Regions from separate parts of the Variovorax sp. GW458-11-26-14-LB1 genome, predicted to be linked through region 2. Evidence: riboswitches for the same ligand, from Rfam matches in the RefSeq annotation. Region 2 holds a riboswitch; the other holds the start of a gene.
What was found. A riboswitch is a leader RNA that binds a small molecule or an ion and turns the genes downstream of it on or off. The one in region 2 is predicted to bind cobalamin.
Positions count from the first base shown of each region.

Region 1: it holds a riboswitch for cobalamin, as region 2 does, so the genes downstream of both, AC07YS_RS12660 (TonB-dependent receptor) here and AC07YS_RS09955 (TonB-dependent receptor domain-containing protein) in region 2, are expected to answer to the same signal.

Region 1 is NZ_JBWKYW010000015.1:51,517-54,848, forward strand. Features, by position in the region: gene AC07YS_RS12660 (TonB-dependent receptor) at 1-1,318, opposite strand, end outside; cobalamin riboswitch at 1,609-1,890, opposite strand; gene AC07YS_RS12665 (hypothetical protein) at 1,972-2,193, opposite strand; gene AC07YS_RS12670 (hypothetical protein) at 2,345-2,752, shown strand; gene AC07YS_RS12675 (cation:proton antiporter domain-containing protein) at 2,757-3,332, opposite strand, start outside.
Region 2 is NZ_JBWKYW010000010.1:126,479-129,810, forward strand. Features, by position in the region: gene AC07YS_RS09940 (sulfite exporter TauE/SafE family protein) at 1-172, opposite strand, end outside; gene AC07YS_RS09945 (cell division protein ZapA) at 465-800, opposite strand; gene AC07YS_RS09950 (hypothetical protein) at 797-1,024, opposite strand; cobalamin riboswitch at 1,423-1,662, shown strand; gene AC07YS_RS09955 (TonB-dependent receptor domain-containing protein) at 1,735-3,332, shown strand, end outside.

The DNA of each region.
Region 1 (3,332 bases), on a different contig from region 2:
AGACCACGCCGAGGCGGCCCGTGGCGTACTCGAAGGTCTTGTCCAGGCGCGGGGCGCGGTTCTGCGGGTCGGTGCGCACGATCTTCGCGTGGTCCCAGCGCAGGCTGCCGACCACCGACCAGTGTTCGTTGAAGGCCAGCTTGTCTTCGGCGAAGAAGGCGTAGGTGCGGGTCTTGGTCTTGTAGCGCGGCAGGTAGGGCGTGGGCGAAGCGTAGTAGCCGGGGTTGAAGACGAAGGCATCGACCACCGAGCGCCCGCCGTAGGGCGTGTCGCTCGAATTCAGGAAGTCGATGCGATTGGCGTCGAAGCCCACCAGCACCTGGTTCTTCAGGCCGAACAGCGCGTGCTTGAAGGTGGCGTCGGTGCGGTTGCCGATCTGCTCCTGGTCGTGGCCGATCTCCAGGTAGTCGCCACGCGTCACGCGGTTCGTGGTGGCGCTGTAGGTGTAGGTTTCGCTGTCGCGCCAGTGGCGTTTGCTGTCCAGGCGATAGAGCTGGTTGCGCACGGTGACGGCGTCGTTGGGCGTCCACTGCGCATCGAGGCGGGTCCAGCGGTCGCGGTACTTGACCTCGGCGTCGTCGAGGTTGTAGTTCTGTTCGCGGTTCAGGCTGCTCAGGCGGCCGTTGACGAGCGGCACGCCGAAGTAGCGCTGCGGCGTCTGGCGACCCTCGTCGTGCGAGAGCGTGAACTGCAGCTGCGGCGACACGTCGAGCCGCACCGCGCCGCCCACCGCGAGGCTCTCGGCCTCGCCGCGCAACATGAAGCCGTCGGTTTTTCGGTGGCTGATGTCGAAGCGGTACGAGAGCATGTCGTTGATCGCCCCGCCGCTGCCGAAGGCGACCTGGCGCGTGGCGTCGGAGCCGACGCTCACGAGCGCCTCGTTGCGGATCGGGCCGCGCGTGGGCTTCTTGGGCACCACGTTGATCGCGCCGCCGATGGCGCCTTCGCCGAACATCACCGAGGCGGCGCCGCGCAGCACCTCGATGCGGTCGGTCGACCAGGTGTCAAACGGGAAGGTGACGGTGCCCGCGCCCACGTACAGGCGCGTGCCGTCGTACAGCTGCATCACCGAGCCGTGGCTGTTGAAGCCGCGCGCCGACAGCGCCGAGCCGCCGTTGCCCGGCGCGGGCGAGCCCGTGATGCCGGTGGCGCGGCTCGCGGCCTCGACCACCGACACGTCGCCGCGCGCGCGGATCGTGTCGCCGGTGAGCACCTCGATGCTGGCCGGCGTTTCGAGCGGCGTGAGGCCCAGGCGGCTGCCGGTCTGCGTGGGTTCGTCCAGGGCCAGCGGCGTGTGGCGGCTGGCTTCGACCTGCACGGGCGTGAGGCTGGGGCGACCGGTTGTGTCGCCCGATTGGGCCAGGGCGGGCCCGCAAGCGAGGCCAAGCCCCAGCGAAAGACCTGAAAGACCCGAAAGGCGCGCCCGTTGCAGGGGCGGGCCCGAGCGATCGCGCGGTGGCGATGCAATGCGATTCATCCGACTTCTCCTCCAGCCCGCGTCCCCGCAGGCTCCTGACCGATCGCGGACGCCAAGGGAGAAGAGACGAGGGGCGGTGCCGTTTCGCGCGAGGGAAAAGCGGCAAGCCCGGACACGCACTCCCGCAGCATCCGAAGGCGGTTGCGAAGGCCGGTATCCGGGCTCGCGGAGTGCGTCGGGTGCAATGCATGCACCTCGGCGCCGAAGCCCTCGCCTTCCCACGCCGAAGCGCAGTGGCTGCCCCAGCGAAAGATCGCCGGGGCCTGAGGGTGTCGATGTCCGCTGACCGTTGCGGGGGCAGCGCAGGAATGGAAGGGTCGTTCGAAAAAACGACGCCTCGCACCTGCTTCCCGTTTAACCCCGCCGCCAATCCTGTGACTGGTCGTGCAGGGCACCTTCGAACCGTGGGGTGTTGGACGACACCGGTGTGAACCAATGTTTCCAACCGCCGGGATTATAGGGAGCGCCCTGCGGCGGCGCCCCTGCGGGCCCCGTCAGACGGGCTTGCCGTCGGGCCCGAACAGCCGCCGCAGCACCGCCACGCCGGCCACCAGTGCATTCGAATACGTGGCGTAGGGCTCGTGGGCGGCTTCGAGCGGCACGTACACATGGGTGGAGTCGCCGGGCGAGCCGTCCACGGCCTCCATCAGCACCCAGTAGAACTCCCCTTCTTCCAGTTCGTGGACGGTGAGTGCGATGTCTCTCGGCGAAGGCATGACGGTCAGAGAAATGAAACAGGGAATGAACCCGCCTTTGAACGGGCAAGGGGCCGGCGCGGTTGTCAGTACTAGGGCTTCTCCTACAGTGCATGGACGCCGCGCGGCCTAATGTTAGGGGTGGGGAGTTGCATCAGAACAAGGAGTCAGCATGAAACATTTCACGCTTGAACCCAACATGCGCGCCGCCTTCGGTGGCGCGTTCTACCCGACCGGTTACTCCCTGGTGATGTTTCCGAGCGTCGAAGACGCCAGCCGCATCGGCCACGGGCTGATCGCGAAAGGCATCGTGAGCGGCGACGAGGTCTACCTGATACCGGCCGAAACCGTCCTGGCGGAAATCGCGCCGACCGTGCATGCCTCGCACAGTCCCCTGCCCTCCGCCGGCACCGACGGCGACACGGTGCGCGCCTTCATCCAGCTGGCCCACGAAGGCCACACGGGCCTGCTGATCCGCACCAAGGACGGCGCCATCGCCGAGCGCGTGATGGAACTGGTGCGTACCGTGCCCTACTCGATCGCCGAGCGCTATCGCACGCTGGTGATCGAGGACCTTTGAGTTCTCAGGCCGGCACCGCCATCGCGGCGGCGCGCTGCACCACATCGCGGGCCATGGCCTGGGCAAGTTCCTGTTCGCCCAGGAACACCTTCGCGTCGGTTTCGGCGGCCAGCAGGCGGGCTTCCTGCTCGTTGTGGCTGCGCACCACGGTCTGGATGGTGGGGTTCAGCGTGCGCGCGGTTTCGATCATCTGGCGCACGTTCATGGCGTCGGGCGTGGCCACCACGAGCACGCGGGCGCGCGCCACGTGCGCCTGGATCAGCACCGCCGGGTCGGCCGCATCGCCCCACACGGCCGGGATGCCGGCCTCGCGCAGCTTCTCGACCAGCTCGCGGTTCTGCTCGGCCACCACGTAGGGGATGTCGTTGGTCTCCAATTCGGCGGCAATGCGCCGGCCCACCCGGCCGTAGCCGACCAGCACCACCTGCCGCGACAGGTACTTGGCCTCGGTGGTCATGGGCAGTTCGGCCAGCGGGTCGCTGCGCGCGTCGAGTTCGCGCGCAAATTTCGAATGCGCGTGCAGCCATTTCTGCAGCGGCGCGATGAGGCTGAACCACAGCGGGTTGGTGGCGATGGAGAT
Region 2 (3,332 bases):
TCTTCACCGCCAGATCGGCCGGCACGCCGCGCTGGCCCATGATGATCGTGATGAACGGCACCATCAGCATGCCGCCGCCGATGCCCAGGAGGCCGGCGAGGAAACCGGTGCCCAGGCCGAGCGCGGCGAGTTCGGCGATCAGGAGCGGGTCGAGCAGGGCAGCGAGGTTCACGGGAGGATGGGGAAAGAACGAGCGGCTGAAAAAGCAACGGCCCCGTGCGGTGAAGCAGGGGGCCGTGGCGGGAAAAGGTGTCTGCAGATGGTGTGCCGGACCCGCATCCTGAACCAGGGTTCAGGTGGGCGAGGGCAGCAGGACTTCGGGTTCATCTGACGCGAGATGATCACGCCCGTCAAGCGATGTACCAAGCCCGGCTCCGGAGAGCATTGGAACAAGGAAATATTAAGCCCGACACGTCTGCAGACAAAACGGATTTTACGCCCCGGATGTGCCGGGCCGCGTGCCCTCAGAGCAAATGTCCATCGCCCGCCAGGGCCTGATCGAGTCTCTGAATGAGCTGGGCGGCCTTCGGGTCGGTGTCGGTGGCGGTTTCTTCGGTGGCTGCGGCAACGGCAGGGGCCGGTGCGGCGGCAGCAGCGGCCTGCTGGGCCGCGAGATCGAAAGCCAGGTTCAGCGAGGCGAGCACGGCGATGCGATCGCGTGCCTTCACCTTGCCCGCGTCGCGGATCTTGCACATGGCCGCGTCCACGCGGTCGACGGCCTCGCGCAGTTGCGCTTCGCCGCCGTCGGGACAGCCGAGCAAATAGCTCTGGCCCATGATCTGTACTTCAATCTGCTTCATGCGTGATGGGAATCTTCGGAAGGGGGTTCGGCCGGCAGCCGTTCGAGCAGGGCATCGAGGCGGGTGCGGGCCGCGGCGAGCCGCGACTTCAGGCCGTCGCGTTCACGCGTGAGCGCATCGACCTGTTCCTGCAGCAGCGCGTTGGTGCGCTGCACCTCTTCGTGACGCACGAGCAGGCGTTCCACACGCTCGGCGATCTGGTCGATGGGGCTGGAGGCGGGCATGGTTGGCGATTGTAGTTTCCCGGGAATTCGGAACATCCGGCGCACCGCGCGGGGCGCGCACCGGACGTGGCCGAGATTCTGGGGCCTGCGCCGCCTGCGATCAAACCCGGTGTGGCGTGTGCGCCCCGTGGGCTAGGGTGAATCGGCATTCAGACGGGGCCGCGTTGGCCCGCCTTGCACCCGGATGCGCGGAGGGCGGCGCAGGCCAGAGTCATCTCTGGTCAAGCCGGCCGACAAAGCAGGCGGGTGCAAGGCGGGCCAACCCGAAGGGAAGGACGAATACCGGGCGCATTGCGGCGTTGCGCTTCGCTTGCGTAGCCAAGCTACGCGGCGCTCACCGCGCCTTGCACTGCACCCGGTATTCGTCCTTCGCGGCCCCGTCTGAATGCCGATTCACCCTAAAATCTCGCCCGTTGGTGCTCGCGGCGTGGTTCGCACGGCGCAGTTCAACGGGAAGCAGGAGTGGACGCCCCCCGGGGCCGAAGCCGCCTGCGCTGCCCCCGCAACGGTCAAGCAGACGACGCCGCAACGCGTCACCCCTTTCCATCCAGCCACTGGGCGCCCTGAAACAGGTGCCTGGGAAGGCGGCAAAGGGTCGATCTGCCAGCCCGGATACCGGCCAACAAGGCGGCTGCCGCATCGGCAGCCATGACGCCCATGGCGCCGGCGGGGAAGCCGGCCAGGGCATAGAAGTTCGTTCGGTTCACCCCATGATTTCCTGTGTTTCCCTCTCCAGCGGCCGCGCCAGCGCGCGCCGCAACCGTCCCGCGTGCCTGCCGCTGACGCTCGCCCTGGCTTCGGCCTTCGGCGGCCTGGCCCTGCTGCCGCTGGCCGCGCAGGCGCAAGCCGCAGCTGCTGCAGCAGCACCTGCCACGCTCGACGAGACCGTCGTCACCGCCAACCGCACGCCGCAGGCGCTGTCGGACCTGGTGGGCGATGTCTCCATCGTCGACCGCAAGACCATCGAGCGCAGCGGCGCCACCGGCGTGGCCGACGTGCTGGCGCGCCTGCCCGGCATGGAGATCTCGCGCAGCGGCGGCGTGGGCAACGCCACCAGCGTGTTCATCCGCGGCGCCGAATCGCGCTTCACCGCGGTCTACCTCGATGGCGTGCGCATCGATTCGCAATCGACCGGCGGCGCCGGTTGGGAAGGCATTCCGCTCGCGCAGATCGACCGCATCGAAGTGCTGCGCGGCCCGGCCGCCGCCGTGTACGGCTCGGACGCCGTGGGCGGCGTGATCCAGCTCTTCACCAAGCGCGGCGAGGAGGGCGTGTCGCCCTACGCCGGCATCGGCTTCGGCAGCCACGGCCTGCGCAAGATCGAAGGCGGCGTGAGCGGCAAGTCGGGCCTGCTCGACTACTCGTTCGGTGTCGCGCATGAGGAAAGCAAGGGCTTCAACATCCAGCCGATCGCCAAGCGCACGCCCTCGAAGGACGGCTTCACCAACCCCGACCGCGACGGCTACCGCAGCACCTCGGGCAACCTGAAGCTGGGTTTCCAGATCACGCCCGACCAGCGCATCGACGCCACCTTGCTCACCAGCAACACCGAAGCGGCCTACGACCCGTCGGTGAGCTTTCGCACCAAGCCGCCGATCACCTTCCGCAACGACGTGTCGACCAACGAACTGCGCACCGCCGGCCTGACCTGGTCGGCCAAGTGGAACGACATCTACAGCACCCGCCTGCAGGTGACCGATTCGCAGACCGTCTACAAGACCCAGCCCTCGTTCTACCGCACCGAAACCCGCCTGCGCGGCTACCTGTTCCAGAACGAATTCCGCTTCGGCGCGCACCTGGTGACCGCCACGCTCGAGCGCCGCGAAGACGCGCTCGAGAACGCGCCGACCACCTCGGCCAAGCTGTTCTCGCGCGACCGCTCGCAGAACGCCGCCGCACTCGGCTACGGCTATGTGAAGGGCCCGCATTCGCTGCAGCTGCATGCGCGCCATGACGACGACAGCGAGTTCGGCGGCAAGACCACCGGCAGCGCCGCCTACGGCTACGCGATCACGCCGAGCCTGCGCGCCACCGTGTCGGCCGGCACCGCGTTCCGCGCGCCCACGCTGTACCAGCGCTTCAGCGAGTACGGCCTGGCGAGCCTGCAGCCCGAATCGAGCCGCAACGTCGAGCTGGGCCTGCAGTACACGGCCGGCGCCACGCAGGCCGGCATCGTGCTGTACCGCAACCGCGTGCAGAACCTGATCGTGTTCGACGGCAGCGCCAAGGGCTGCCAGTCGTCGTTCGGCTGCTATGCCAGCACGGCGCGCGCACGCTACCAGGGCGTGACGCTCACGGGCGGCCACCG